DNA from 2 places in the Chitinophaga sp. 22620 genome. Region 2 is predicted to be linked to the other one. Evidence: riboswitches for the same ligand, from Rfam matches in the RefSeq annotation. Region 2 holds a riboswitch; the other holds the start of a gene.
The links. Region 2 has a riboswitch for thiamine pyrophosphate ahead of thiS (sulfur carrier protein ThiS). Riboswitches for the same ligand answer to the same signal wherever they lie in the genome.
Positions count from the first base shown of each region.

Region 1 (7,907 bases), 1.5 Mb from region 2:
CGGAGGAGCTGCTTGCAGGGTGGTAGAATCAACGGTGGTAGTGGTAGAGTCTGTAGTGGCAGTAGAGCTGCTGTTGCAAGCAACGAACAGGCCGGTAGCGATAGCTAATACGAATAATTTTTTCATGTTGATTTTGTTTTTAAATCGGCGCAAAGTTATTCAAAATTCCCGTAGTACAAAATATATTTTTATTTAATAACAGGAATTTACTTCTTCCGGAAGAAGATCCGCAGCGGAACGCCCTGGAAATTAAAGTTTTCGCGGAGTTTGTTCTCCAGGTAGTTCCTGTAAGGCGTTTTGATATCGTCCGGCAGGTTGGCGAAGAAAGCAAATGACGGCGTTTGCGTGGGTAATTGCGTCACATATTTGATCTTGATGGCCGTTCCCCTCACCACCGGGGGATGGTATGCCTCTATCGCCTTCAGCATGATGTCGTTCAGCTTGGAGGTCTGCACTTTGCGCTGGCGGTTTTCATACACTTCCAGGGCAGTCTCTATCGCTTTGAATATCCTTTGTTTCTCGGTAACGGACGCGAAAATGATGGGAACATCTGTAAACGGCGCCAGGCGCTGCTTCAGCACTTTCTCGTAGTCGCGGGCGGTATTGGTTTCCTTCTCCACCAGGTCCCACTTGTTCACCATGATCACGATGCCCTTGCCTTTGCGGGCGGCCAGGCTGAAAATGCTGAGATCCTGCGCTGCGATACCTTTTTCGGCATCCAGCAGCAGCAGGCATACATCCGCTTCGTCCAGCGCTTTGATGGCGCGGATCACGGAGTAGAACTCCAGGTCCTCATGCACTTTCGATTTGCGGCGGATGCCGGCGGTATCTATCAGTACAAAGTCTTTCTGGAAAAGCTTATAACGGGTATGAATAGTATCGCGGGTGGTACCGGCGATGTCGGACACGATATTGCGCTCCTCGCCTACCAGCGCGTTCAGCAGGCTGGATTTGCCTACGTTAGGCTGGCCGATGATAGCGATCTTGGGAATGCCTTCGTCTCCGGGCGCAGCCTGCTCGTCTTCCGGGATGAGGGCGGCCACTTCGTCCAGCAGTTCGCCTGTGCCGCTGCCGGTCATGGAAGAAAGGAAGAATATACGTTCGAAGCCCATGCTGTAGAATTCTGCGGCCTCCAGCTGGCGTTCGTGGTTGTCCACTTTATTGACGGCAAGGAATACGGGTTTGGCGGAGCGGCGCAGCAGGTCGGCCACATCGGCATCCAGGTCTGTAATGCCGGTAGTCACATCCACCATGAAGACCAGCACGTTCGCCTCTTCCATAGCTATTTTCACCTGTTTGCGTATCTCCCGTTCAAACACGTCTTCGCTCCGGGAAACAAATCCCCCGGTATCAATTACGTTGAAGGTTTTGCCGTTCCAGTCGGCCAAACCGTACTGCCGGTCGCGGGTTACGCCGCTTACATCGTCCACAATGGCCTTCCGCTGCTCCAGCAAGCGGTTGAACAGTGTAGATTTTCCCACGTTGGGGCGTCCCACAATTGCTACTGTAAAACCAGGCATATTGATCTTGTTTTTAAAAATGTCTTATTAAACCAATCCGTACTCACGCAGGTAAGTATCGTTGTCGCGCCATTTGCCGCGAACTTTCACATGCAGCTCCAGGAACACTTTGCGGTCCAGGAACTTTTCAATATCCACTCTTGCCTGCGAGCCGATCTCGCGGATGCTTTTTCCTTTTTCCCCGAGAATAATGCCTTTCTGCGTTTCCCGCGTCACGATGATCTCCGCGGAGATCTTGGTGAGGGTGTTCTTTTCCTGGAACTGGGTAACCAGCACGGCTGTATGATAAGGTATCTCTTCGTCGAACAGGTGGAAGATCTTTTCACGGATCAGCTCGGCCACGAAGAAGCGGGTGGAGCGGTCTGTGAGGGTATCTTCCGGGTAAAACGGCTCGCTTTCCGGCAACAGCTGCAGGATGGCGGTTTTCAGGTCTCCAAGCCCCTTCTTTTGGATGGCGGAGATGAACACGATGGCTTTGGCTTTGCCCCATTTTTCCAGCCGTTCGCGGAGCGATTCCAGCGCGGCCGTTTCCAGCGTGTCCATTTTGTTGACCACGAGAATGCTGGTGGCTTTGAGCTTAAGCGAATCGAACAGCGCCAGGGTGTCTTCAGTATCGTCTTTTGCATCCATGAGCAGCAGGGCAACGTCTGCATCTTCCAGGGCCGATTTCACGGCGCCCATCATCTTCTCATGCATTTTATATTTCGGGTCAATAATACCCGGGGTATCCGAAAACACGATCTGGTAGCCGGGTTCGGTAACGATGCCGGTGATGCGGTGGCGGGTGGTTTGCACCTTGGGCGACACAATAGCCAGTTTCTCGCCCAGCAAAGCGTTGAGCAAAGTACTTTTTCCGGCGTTTGGTTTACCGAAGATGTTCACAAATCCTGCACGGTGCATATGAGATCGTTTAGTTCGCGTTCGGGTGCAAAGGTACTACAAATTAAAAAAGCCGTTAAAGCCTGCCAAAACAGCGTTTGTGCGTACCTGATTTCCCTAAATAAAAAATCCCGCTCCTTGAGCGGGACCTTTAATTTTTTGTAGCGAGGAGAGGATTCGAACCTCTGACCTTCGGGTTATGAGCCCGACGAGCTACCTCTGCTCTACCTCGCAATGTGGGTGCAAAGGTAAGAGAATTTTCAAAGCCACCAAATATTTTTCGCTCGGAAAAGAAAAAAAAATTTGCTTATGCATTGAAAACCAGGTACCACGGCGGGTTACAGCTGTTTCGATTTTTCGGCGTTCCGCGGAAATGCTGGTGGATTGCATGGCTGTCCGGCAGGAGATTTTTTGTTTTTTTAACCGTTAAATCGCCTGTTGGCTCACCGTTTTTTGCGCTTGCGGTACGCTCCTCTCTCCCGCTTCTCTAAAACGGCAGATCGTCCATCGGTTGTTCCGGATCGGTGGTCTCTTTTCCTTCCCCTGTTTTTTCACCGGAACGCGGACTGCCGCCCAGCAGCTGAACGTTCGTGACACGGACCTTCAGCGATACGGCGGGCTGCCCCTTCTTGTCCGTATACATTTCCATGTAAGGCGTGCCCTCCACATACACATAAGTTCCCTGGAGAAGATAAGGGCCAATGGAGTTCGGCGCCCATAATGCGCAGTTCGCCCAGATAGTGCGTTCCTTCACTTCGCCGGCGGCAGTTTTAAAACGCTCATTGTGCGCTACACTAAAGTTCAGCACATTTTTCCCGTTGACGGTGTTCATCACAGCATCCTGTCCCAGATGCCCGATTAACGAAAGCTTGATCATCTGAATGATGGTTAAAGGTTAACAATAAATAAAAATCGCAGTGCAGGGGAATTTAAGCAGGATGTATGACGGTTAACATTCTGAAGATAAGAAAAAAACTGATCCGGAAAAATAATTCCGTCAAATTCCTTCCATGTGTCTAACTTTGCACCAGAAACCGGATCGCAGTCTTTTTTCCAGATCCCTTTTCACCTCGGGGTGCCTTACTATCAGGCTGAGATCACACCCGTTGAACCTGGACCGGGTAATGCTGGTTAGGAAAGGTAAGCGATGTTTCCTTACCTGTTATTTTACGATAGTTGACGGCGGATGCTCTGCATGCGCCGTGACCGGGCATGAACATTAACGTGTGTATAAACAGGATGAAAATGAAAACAATGATCCTGCTTGCGCTGCTCGCCCTTACCGGCTTTGCGCAGGCTCAAACCAGGGTTTCGGGCACGGTAACGGACCGGAACACCGGCAAACCGCTCGAAGGCGCCACCGTAGCCATATTGAACGGTCCCAGCACTTTTACCAACGCCAAAGGCCAATACCGCATCACTATCCCGTCGCAAACTGCGCCCATATTGCAGGCCAGTTTCCTGGGCTTCAGCCCGCTGCGCGATACGCTGCAACCCGGCGCTGCCACTGCCGACTTCTCCCTCCTCGAAACCGGTCTCTTCGTAAAAGCCGTTGAAATAGCCAGCCTCCGCGCCGGCAGGAACGCTCCCTTCACCAAAAGCGACCTCAACAGGGAAGATATCGCCAAACAGAACCTCGGCCAGGACCTGCCGCTGCTGCTGAACCAGCTGCCCTCCGTGGTGACCAGCTCCGATGCAGGCGCAGGCGTGGGCTACACCGGCCTCCGCGTCCGCGGCAGCGATATCACCCGCATCAACGTAACGGTAAACGGCATTCCTATCAACGACGCGGAATCGCAGGGCACCTTTTTCGTGAACATGCCCGACTTCGCATCGTCCGTGAACAGCATACAGCTGCAGCGCGGCGTAGGTACCTCCACCAACGGCGCCGGCGCTTTCGGGGCTACGCTCAACCTTTCCACCAACGATTACAATGAAAAGGCATACGGCGAAGTGAACGCAGGCTACGGCTCGTTCGACACCTGGAAGACCACGGTGAAAGCGGGTTCCGGCCTTATCAACAACCACTTCACCTTCGACGCAAGATTGTCCAAGATATCTTCCAACGGGTATGTGGACAGGGCTTCTTCCGACCTGAAATCCTTCTATACTTCCGCCGCTTATATTTCCAAAAAAACAGCGGTGCGCCTCAACGTTTTCTCCGGTAAAGAAAAAACTTACCAGGCATGGAACGGCATCTCCCAGGGCGACCTGGACACCAACCGCACTTACAATCCCAGCGGCGCCATTGCAGCAAAACCCGGCCAGTTCTACGACAACGAAACGGACAACTATCAGCAGGACCACTACCAGCTGTTCTTCAACCAGGCCCTCCGCTCCGATATGAACTTCAACGTAGCCCTCCATTACACCCGCGGCCGCGGTTATTACGAGAACTACCGCAACGGTGAAAGTTATGCCGACTTCGGCGTGGAACCGCCCGTCGTGAACGGCATACCCGTCACCACCACCGACCTGGTGCGCCAGCTGTGGCTGGACAATCATTTTTACGGCGGCATCTTTTCTTTCCGCCAGGAGCTGAACCGCTTCAACTGGAGCGCAGGCGGCGGCTGGAACCGTTATGACGGCAAGCATTACGGAAAAGTGATCTGGGCGCAGAACGGCGGCTTCGATAAAGACCACCGCTGGTACGACCTGGATGCGCATAAATCGGATTTCAATATCTACTGGAAAGGCGAAATGGCCATTACCGAAAAGCTCCGCGCGTTCGCAGACCTGCAGTACCGGCACGTGAATTACGAGCTGAACGGCTTCCGCAACAACCCGGGTATCCGGAGAAATGAAGAATACAATTTCTTCAATCCCAAAGCAGGCCTCACTTTCCAGCTGAACGACCAGCAGCATGTATACGCTTCTTTCGCTATCGGCAACAAGGAACCGAACCGCGACGACTTCGAAGTAAGCGCTACCGAAACGCCGGAGCACGAAACCCTGCGGAACCTCGAAGCCGGCTACGTGCTGCATGCACAGAACGCAGGCCTCCAGGCCAACGTGTATTACATGAACTACAAGAACCAGCTGGTGCTCACCGGCAGGATCAACGACGTGGGCGCATACGCCAGGACCAATATTCCTGAAAGCTACCGCCTGGGACTGGAGCTGGAAGGGTATTACAACCTTTGCCCGCAGCTTACCCTGGCGGGCAACGCAGCATTGAGCAGGAACCGCATCCCCGACTTCTCCGAATTCGTGGACGACTGGGACAACGGCGGGCAGAAAACCGTGTCTTACAAAGACCGCGACATCTCTTTCTCCCCCGAGCTGATCTTCGGCTACACCGTTACCGCGCGCCCCGTGAAAGGCCTCAGCATCGACTGGCTGGGCAAATACGTAGGCCGCCAGTACCTGGACAATACTTCCGACCTCGCGCGCAGCCTTAAGTCATACCTCGTGAACGACCTGCGGTTCAATTACACCGTTCCGCAAACTTTCTTCAGGGAACTGGCGCTGCAACTGATGCTGAACAATATCTTCGATGTGAAATATGTGCCCAACGGCTTCACCTACGCCTACATCGAAGAGGGCGTACAGAAGGCGCAGAACGGGTATTTGCCGATGGCAAGGTTTAATTTTATGACAGGGGTGAGGATCGGTTTCTAGTTTTTCACGAGATAAAACGACATAGACCGACGGTATTTCCATTCAAAAATAAAAAGAGGCCGACAAAAAGTTTTCGCTTTCTGTCGGCCTCTTTATTTACGTTCTTTATTACTTCACCAATGCCTCTATCGCCGCATGCACCTGCCCGAAAGGAAACCCTTTCAAAACAGCGTCCATCTGCGCTTTAACGGCTTCATTCTCCAGGTTACCGATGCTGCCTTCATGGGTATGATGAATGTCCGTATCGGGCTTAAAGCCGCCTTTTTCGATATCCATGCCCACCTGCTTGTACGCTTCACGGAAAGGCGTGCCTTCCAGCACCAGGCGGTTCACTACTTCAACGCTGAAGAGGTATTGATATTTATCGTCTTTGAGGATATCTTCTTTGATGCGGATGTTTTCCAGCATGAGCTTGCTCATCTGCAAACAATTACGCAGCGTGGTGAACGCGGGGAACAGGTTCTCTTTCAACAGCTGCAAGTCGCGGTGGTAGCCTGAAGGCAGGTTTACCGTCATCATGGCTATTTCGTTCGGCAACGCCTGTAATTTATTGCAGTGGGAACGGATCAGCTCCCATACGTCAGGGTTCTTTTTATGCGGCATGATGCTGGAGCCGGTCGTCAGTTCATCAGGGAAGCTGATGAAACCGAAGTTCTGGTTCATGAACAAACAGGCGTCCATCGCCATTTTGGAAAGCGTGGCGGCAATGCCTGCAAGGGCAAAGGCTACGAGCTTTTCCGTTTTGCCGCGGCCCATCTGGGCGTATACCACGTTGTAGTTGAGCGCTTCGAAGCCCAGCAGCCTGGTGGTCATGGTGCGGTTCAGCGGGAAGCTGGAACCGTATCCTGCGGCCGATCCGAGGGGATTTTTATTTACCACTTTATAAGCGCCCTGTAGCATGGTGAGGTCGTCTACCAGGCTTTCGGCATATGCGCCGAACCACAGCCCGAAAGATGATGGCATGGCTATCTGCAGGTGCGTATAGCCGGGCATGAGATATTTTTTATACGCTTCGCTCTGCGCTTGCAGCAGGTCGAACAGTGATTTTGTTTCGTGAACGATGGTTTCCAGCTCGTGGCGCAGGAACAGCTTGAGGTCCACCAGCACCTGGTCGTTCCGGGAGCGGCCGCTGTGGATCTTCTTGCCGGAGTCTCCCACCCTTCTCGTCAGCAAAAGTTCCACCTGCGAATGGATGTCTTCCACGCCGTCTTCCAGCACAAAGTTCCCCGCGGCGATCTCGGCATAGATCTGCTTCAGTTCTTTCTGCAGCACGCTGAGGTCGTCTTTGGAAAGCAAACCGATGGATTCAAGCATGGCGATATGCGCGAGGGAGCCCTGCACATCGAAGGGTGCGAGGTATGCGTCCATTTCGCGGTCGCGGCCAACGGTGAACTGTTCTACCGCCGCCAGTGCTGTTTTATCCTTTTGCCAAAGTTTCATACTGCTTCTGTTTAAACTCAAAAATCATATTTCCCAAAGACCCTTTCTTTGATCTCCGGCCATTCTTCTTTCAGCATTCCAAAAAACACGCTGTTGCGCAGGTGCCCGGTCCAGGTGATCATGTGGTGGCGTAAAATGCCTTCCTGCTTACAACCTATGCCCAGCATGGCATTGCGCGATTTGTCGTTGCGTTCGTCGGTTTTCAGTTCCACCCGGTTCATGCCCCATACTTCAAAAGCGTATTGCAGCATGGCGAACTTCATGGCGCGGTTGAGGCCGGAACGCTGGAAGCCAGGATGTATCCAGGTGTACCCGATCTCGGTCCTTTTATGCTGCAGTGCGATGCCGCAATATCTTGTGCTGCCGGCCACTTTGCCGGTCGCTTTGTCTATGATCACATAAGGAATGGAAAGGCCCTGGTCGCGTTCGGAAAAAGCGATCTGCATA
Region 1 covers NZ_JBQEMV010000001.1:2,178,351-2,186,257, reverse strand. Annotated here, with positions in the region: gene ACTJIK_RS08950 (hypothetical protein) at 1-126, opposite strand, end outside; gene der (ribosome biogenesis GTPase Der) at 207-1,520, opposite strand; gene era (GTPase Era) at 1,548-2,420, opposite strand; tRNA gene ACTJIK_RS08935 (tRNA-Met) at 2,562-2,633, opposite strand; gene ACTJIK_RS08930 (single-stranded DNA-binding protein) at 2,887-3,276, opposite strand; TPP riboswitch at 3,461-3,554, shown strand; gene ACTJIK_RS08925 (TonB-dependent receptor) at 3,645-6,020, shown strand; gene argH (argininosuccinate lyase) at 6,129-7,460, opposite strand; gene ACTJIK_RS08915 (GNAT family N-acetyltransferase) at 7,478-7,907, opposite strand, start outside.
Region 1: another riboswitch for thiamine pyrophosphate. It lies ahead of ACTJIK_RS08925 (TonB-dependent receptor); the one in region 2 lies ahead of thiS (sulfur carrier protein ThiS).

Region 2 (7,907 bases):
TTCGCCGGAGGCGACGCCTTTCCTGATGATTCCTGCTACGAGTGCTGTTTCTTTTTCCCGGGCCTGGCGGAACGTTTCGTCGGAATGTAATAGCTGCTTGTCTTTCAGAACTTTGAATAATTCCAGGCGGCAAAATCTGCGGGCAAAGTTGTGGCGCACCGGTATCATGTCCAGGAGGGCTTCCTGGGCGGTGGTTGCGGTGGCGGCGCTTTGTTCTATTTCCTGGAAGTACATTTCCCCGGCTTTTTCCAGCACGGCGAGGTGCAGGCTGTGTTTATCGGGGAAGTAATAGTATAGTGAAGCTTTGGAGCAATGCAGGTCGTCGGCAATCTCGTTCATGGTGGTCTTGGACGCACCGTAATGAGTGAACCGTTTCAGAGCCGCCTCAATGATCCGCTCGCGCATTTCGTCTCTGTTTTCTGTGTGCATTAACTTTCTGACTTTTTTAGTTACAAAGTCAAAATTAGAATAAGTTTTGAATATTGGTAAGTACGGTTGACCATTTAACGGATTTTTAACTATTTTTTGACGAAGGGAGGCTTCGGGGTTTTCCGGGTTTTGGAGGTCTGAAAGTCAATTGTTTAATAAATGAGGAAAATTGGCCAGATTATCGATATAGATTGAAATACAATTGATTGTAAGAGAAAACAATATTTTATATGCATTGTACACAAATGAATTCAAAATGAGTTGCGCTCAGAATAAAATGTGTAAAAACATCATTAATATGATTTTAGACCACTCATTGCGTTCACAACTGCTTTTGGAGCAGGGGTATTAGTGAAAAAAGAAAAAGTCTGTATGAGGTTAATAATCAATTGATATTTTTTCCAGGTGTCTCGTAAGATAAGCCGGCGTTGCCTGGAGCAAGCCCGGTCATTGCGAGCAACACACGTCATTACGAGGAGCGTTTTATCCCAATAAAAAAGGCGCTCCTCCCGGAACGCCTCCTTTATATAATATCTCTAAAAAAACTATTGCAGTTTCTCCAGCGCGGCTTTCAGGGCAGCCAGCATCGCCGGGATCTCTTCCTTCACGCAGGTACCCACGCTCAGGCGGTACCAGGGAGAATTTTTGGCGGAGCCGAATGCGTAGAAAGGTACCACCGCCAGTTTCGCCTCGTCCAGGATGTAGGACGTAACGGCGCCCTGGTCTTCCAGTACTTTTCCGTCCGCAGTCTTCTTGCCTGCCAGGTCCAGTTTGATGGTGAGGTAAATGGCTGCCTGGGGCGCAATGGCGTCCACTTTATGACCGGCTTTCTTCAGCGCGTCGAAACCTTCGTAGATCTTTACGAGCCTTTCTTCCACTTCGCCTTTAAAGTGTTTCAGGTATTTATCCACGGCTTCTTTCTGCACCAGGTATTTGGCGGCGGCTTTCTGCTCGGCCATGGGGCTCCATGCGCCCACATGGGAGAGGATAGCCTTCATTTTGGTCATCACGTGCTTGGGGCCCAGCGCCCAGCCCACGCGTACGCCGGTGCCGGCAAACGCTTTACTCATCCCGTCTATGAACACGGTATAATCTTTCATTTCAGGACGGAGGGATACCGGGTTGTAGTGCTGCGTTTCACCGAAGGTGAGCACCCAGTACATCTGGTCGAACAGCACGTAGAGCGGTTTTTCACCTTCGCCGCGGCTTTTGTTCTCGGCCAGCACCATGTCGCAGATATCTTCCAGCTGTTTTTTACCGAAGGTGGTGCCTGTGGGGTTCTGCGGGGAGCAGAGCGCCAGCAGGGTAGCGCCTTTCAGCAGCGGTTTCAGCTCGGCTGCGGTAGGCATGAAGTCGTTTTCCGCTTTGGCTTCCAGCACCACGTGCTCTCCTTCCAGGAAGTGTGTATAGTGGTTGTTGTTCCAGGAAGGCGTAGCGTAGATCACTTTCTCGCCACGGTCTACGATGGTACGGTAGGTTGCATAGATGATGGGACGGCCGCCGCAGGAGATCACGATCTCGCTGGCGGGGTCGAAGGTGAGGCCTTCGCGCTCCGCGATGAACTCGCCCACCGCTTTGCGCAGCTCGGCAATACCGTCTGCGGGCGGATAATTGGTATATTTATCCCTGTACGCCTGGATGATCTCGTTCTCGAACTCAACCGGGATAGGGAAAACCTTGGGGTCAAAGTCACCGATGGTGAAATTGTAGATCTTTTCACCCTTAGCCTGCTTTTCCTTGATCTCTCCTGCAAGTTTGATAATTTCGGAACCTATCAGCGTTTCGGCTAAATGAGACAGTTTCATAACCCCTGTTTTTTGTTTTTAATGAATGGATTGTTTTTGCGCCCGCAAAACTAACCGATTTATTAATAATTTAAAAGAAATGGGGAATGGTTTCCAATTTTTTCAACATTTTGATAAAAAACCGCCGATTCATTCAAAAACAGTGACATTTACTGCATTTTCATCAAGGATTGAGTTTTATGCCGGGGCCTGCTGCTGTTGCATCCTGATGTGGAAAAGCCGATCGGCATCATTCGCAAAACTTTATATCTTTAACCTTACATTTGCAAACAATTAAGTAACCTTATGAAGTTTATCGTTTCTTCCTCTACTTTATTAAAACAATTGCAACAGATCAGCGGTGTGATCAACTCCAACACAGTATTGCCCATCCTTGAGGATTTCCTCTTCATGATCGACAAGAATGAGCTGACTGTAGTGGCCACCGACCTGGAAACCGTTATGAAGGTAAAGCTGGAGGTGGAAGCCAAGGAAACCGGCCGCATCTGTATTCCCGCCAAGATCCTCATGGATTCCCTGAAGAACCTGCCGGAACAGCCGCTTACCTTCAATATAGATCTCAATTCCTTTGCCGTGGAGATCACTTCAGACAACGGTAAGTATAAAGTGATGGGCGAAAACCCGGAGAATTTCCCCAAAGAGCCCGCCGCGGAAGACGCTACCCGGTTCGAAATGCCGGCCTCCGCCCTCATCACCGCCATCAACAAAACGCTCTTCGCTGTCAGCAACGACGATCTGCGCCCGCAAATGACCGGCGTGTATTTCGAGCTGAACCCGGAGAACCTCACCTTCGTGGCCACGGATGCGCACAGGCTGGTGAAATACATCCGCACGGATGTGAAATGCCCGCAGGCAGACAACTTCATCGTGCCTAAAAAACCGTTGAACCTGCTCAAATCCGCCATTCCCGACAACGAAAGCGCCCTGCAGGTGGCCTACAGCCGCAACCACTTTTTTGTTACGCACGACAATGCGCAGATGATCTGCCGCCTGATAGACGCGCGTTTCCCGGATTATAAGGTAGTGATCCCGAAAGAGAATCCTTACCGCCTCACCCTCGTGAAAAACGACTTCCAGAATGCGCTCAAACGCGTAGGCGTGTTTGCCAACAAGAGCACCAACCAGGTGGCCCTCAACATCAGCGGTTCCGAATTGCAGCTCTCCGCGCAGGATGTGGACTTCTCCTTTGAAGGTAACGAACGCATGAGCTGCCAGTACAACGGCGAAGACATGCAGATCGCTTTCAACGCGAAATTCCTGATCGAAATGCTGCACGCTGCCGAAGGAGACGAGATCACCATCGACCTCAGCGCCCCCACTAAAGCCGGCATCCTCCGCCCTGTTGAAAAAACAGATGAAGAAGACCTGCTCATGCTGGTGATGCCGCTGCTGATGAACAACTAATCTTATTACAGAAAAATACAGAAGGCCATCCAGGGGATGGCCTTTTTTATGCCCGGATACTACAGTTATTAAAAACGACTATATATTAAACATTTGAACTATCGGTTCAATAAACCGCCATTTTAAGAAACAGTTAATTCTTTCTTCTTATATAAAGTATTCTATGAATGAATTTCTTCTTTTCCCCGGAAGAAATTATCCCCCGGAAACCCGCCACAATTGGGCAAAATGTCGTAAATTCTAAGTGGATTAATGCAGGATTTCACGTAACTGATATGGCTACACGCCCCAATTCTCAAAACAAATGGTCGAATTCTTTGAACATATTCCCTCTTATTACCGTACCGCTATGCTTGTTGCAGGGCTGGTAATATTATGGATATTGGAAGGGGCTATTCCACGTTTGCGTTTATCCGGCAACAAATACCGCCACGCCGGCACTAATCTCTTTTTTACGCTTACCACGGCTATTGTGAACCTTGGCCTGGCTTTCCTGATCGTAAAAGCGGCGGACTTTACCTCGGCACAACAGTTCGGCCTGTTGTACCTCATCCAGATGCCGCTTTGGCTGCATGCCCTGCTCGCCATCATGATGATGGATTTTATCGGCGCATACCTTGTTCATTTCATACAGCACAAAATAGCCTGGATGTGGCATTTCCATAAAATGCATCATATGGACACCGCGGTAGACGCCACCACCGCGCTGCGGCATCACCCGGTGGAATGCCTGTTCCGCGTAGGCGCGTTGCTGGTAGCCATCCTGCTCACGGGCATCCCCATCTGGATGGTAATGTTCTACCAGAGCATCAGCGCGGTCATGAGCCAGTTCAACCATGCGAACATTCGCCTGCCGTATTGGGCAGACAAAGCGCTGAGCTGGATCATCGTGTCGCCTGACATGCACAAGGTGCACCACAGCCGCCACCAGCCTGAAACGGATTCTAATTATGCGAATATATTTTCTGTCTGGGACCGTTTATTCGGCACCTTCGTAACTGTGAAAGACACGGCCAGCCTGCGTTACGGGCTGGATGAGTACCAGGACGAACGGTACCAGCATATTGGGGCTTTGCTTAAGACGCCATGGGAGGACGTACCTGTACCGGAAAAGCGCGCGGGATTTCAACAACAGTAGGGTTAATTATTTGATAACTATATAATCCAATTAAAATGCACCACCCAACTAGTCTGCCTAAGATTGCAGGATTTGCATCCATCTTCATCGGTGTGATCACTGCCGCCTTTGCATTCATCAGCAAATCTGCCGAAGCAGCCATTTACCTTGGCGCAGCGGGAGTTTTGGCCTGCCTCGTGTCCCTGGTTATCGCACGCAAGAATATCGACGAACTGCAGATGGCTGTAGCTGGCCTGTTCCTTTCTATCGTAGCCACGGGCATCGGTGTTTGGCAGTTGTACAACCTGTAAGCACTTTGTGCGCTCTCAAGTTCCTCCTTTCGGGTGCCGGTGTAATAACCGTACCCAAAATGAATGAACCTCCCGAATCCGGATCGGGGAACTTGTGCTGATCCTATTTCCCTTTCCCCTTGCGCGTGTATTTTTCAAGGTAACCCGGCGCAGCCTTCAGCGGGAATAATACCATGGATGTATCGTCCAGCGACTTAACGAGGAGTGTGTCAATCGCTGAAACAGGATTTTCGACGCCTTCGGAATGGCTCCACAAAAACAACGTATCCTTTACTAAAGACCATTTATCGTACAGCAGCGTATGCATGTTGATGGAAGATGCTTTGCCGTTCTTCCGGATATTAATGCCCTGCGTAAGACTGTCCAGCCCCGGCACCGGCTGCATCCACCGCCCGGTAATGAGCGTGGAATCGATATGCACCGGCGTGTCCGCAGGCAATACCACCGCGGTATCCCCTTCCATCACGGTCGTGTCCGTAAGACTGTCCGCAGCAGCAGCCGCGCTGTCTTCCCCCGTTTCTTTCTGCACCGGCGCCTGGCAGGCAGCCAGGAGCAGCAGGCAAAGCGGCATCATCCAAAATTTATTCATACGGTCGAATTTACAGGTTGTTATCAAAGATAATGCTAAACACCCGCTATTTGGAATTTGGGAATCTTCCGCTTAGATTTGTATCCACTTTAGGGGTGTTCCGGCCTTGAGCCGGAACTGAGATGATACCCTCAGTACCTGATACAGTTCACACTGGCGTAGGGAAAAGTAATACTGAACTCCTTCTCATCACATCCTTAAAGTTTATTGTTTCACCTAAACTCCTGCAATCATGGAAGTGCTTGTAAACAATAAACTTTATGCGGTGCAGCCGGAAACCACGCTTGCTGCGCTCTTACAGTTTATTCAGCTCTCAACCCGCAAGGGCATTGCCGTTGCCGTCAACCAGAAAGTAGTGCCGCGCCTTAGCTGGAGCGTTGTTACCCTGCGCCCGGCGGACGAAGTAACGATCATCCAGGCCACACAGGGCGGTTGATCTTTTTTCCTGTAACCGGCCTCAGGACCCAAACCCGGCATCCGTTGCGTCGCACGCTTCAGCGGCGGGATGCAGGTGGGCGTTTGCGTGTATTCCCGCGCAACAGGCCCTGCTATTCCCATCATTTTTAAAAGACTGCAAAAATGCACACGAACATCACGCGGGCTCCTTTTCCCGCTTCACAAAAGATCTATGTAAAAGGCAGCCTGCACAACATCCAGGTGGCCATGCGCGAAATAACTCTCACGGATACACGCCTGCACGGCCGCAACGGCGCAACCGAGGCGAACGCGCCCGTTACCGTATACGATGCCAGCGGCCCCTACACCGATCCCGCTATCGAGATCGACCTGGCCCGGGGCTTGCCCCGCCTGCGCCAGCCCTGGATCACAGGCCGCGGCGACGTGCAGCCGCTGCATGAATTCTCTTCCGCCTACGGCCGCGCCCGCCTGGCAGATCCCGCGCTGGATCACCTGCGTTTCGAGCACCTGCAATTGCCGCTCCGGGCAAAGCCCGGCAGCAACGTATCGCAGCTGCATTACGCCCGCAAAGGCATCATCACCCCGGAAATGGAATACATCGCCATCCGTGAGAATCAGCGCGCGGAGGAACAGTTCCGGGCCGATAACTCCCTCTGGCAGCAGCACCGCGGCACGGGCAAACACAACGCCTTCATCACGCCTGAATTCGTGCGCAAAGAAGTAGCCGAAGGCCGCGCCATCATCCCTTCCAACATCAATCACCCGGAAAGCGAACCGATGATCATCGGCCGCAATTTCCTCGTGAAAATAAACGCCAACATCGGCAACTCCGCCGTTACCTCCTCCATCGAAGAGGAAGTGGAAAAGGCCGTGTGGGCCTGCCGCTGGGGGGCGGACACCATTATGGACCTCAGCACCGGCAAACACATCCACGAAACCCGCGAGTGGATCATCCGCAACTGTCCCGTGCCCGTAGGCACCGTGCCCATCTACCAGGCGCTCGAAAAAGTGAATGGCAAGGCCGAAGAGCTTACCTGGGAGCTGTTCCGCGACACGCTCATCGAGCAGGCCGAGCAGGGCGTGGATTATTTCACCATCCATGCCGGCGTGCTGCTGCGCTACGTGCCGCTTACCGCACGCCGCATGACGGGCATCGTTTCCCGCGGCGGTTCCATCATGGCCAAATGGTGCCTTGCGCATCACAAAGAGAATTTCCTCTACACGCACTTCTCCGAAATTTGCGAGATCATGAAAACCTACGACGTGGCCTTTTCCCTCGGCGACGGCCTGCGCCCCGGCTCCATTGCGGATGCCAACGACGCCGCGCAGTTCGCGGAGCTGGAAACCCTCGGCGAGCTTACCCATACCGCCTGGAAAGAAGACGTGCAGGTGATGATCGAAGGGCCGGGCCATGTACCCATGCACCTCATCAAAGAAAATATGGACAAGCAGCTGGAACACTGCCACGAAGCGCCTTTTTACACCCTGGGCCCGCTCACCACAGACATTGCTCCCGGCTACGACCACATCACCAGCGCCATCGGGGCTGCCATGATAGGCTGGTTTGGCACGGCCATGCTGTGTTACGTAACGCCCAAAGAACACCTGGGTCTGCCGGACCGTGAGGACGTAAAGCAGGGCGTGATCACCTACAAGCTCGCGGCGCATGCGGCAGATCTTGCGAAAGGCCATCCCGGCGCACAGTACCGCGATAATGCGTTGAGCAAGGCCCGTTTCGAATTCCGCTGGGACGATCAGTTCAACCTCTCCCTCGATCCGGATACAGCGCGGGCTTTCCATGATGAAACCCTGCCTTCGGAGAACGCCAAGGTGGC
Region 2 covers NZ_JBQEMV010000001.1:661,773-669,679, reverse strand. Annotated here, with positions in the region: gene ACTJIK_RS02905 (TetR/AcrR family transcriptional regulator) at 1-429, opposite strand, end outside; gene ACTJIK_RS02900 (pyridoxal phosphate-dependent aminotransferase) at 975-2,234, opposite strand; gene dnaN (DNA polymerase III subunit beta) at 2,520-3,638, shown strand; gene ACTJIK_RS02890 (sterol desaturase family protein) at 3,943-4,776, shown strand; gene ACTJIK_RS02885 (hypothetical protein) at 4,812-5,066, shown strand; gene ACTJIK_RS02880 (lipocalin family protein) at 5,170-5,655, opposite strand; TPP riboswitch at 5,737-5,837, shown strand; gene thiS (sulfur carrier protein ThiS) at 5,888-6,091, shown strand; gene thiC (phosphomethylpyrimidine synthase ThiC) at 6,235-7,907, shown strand, end outside.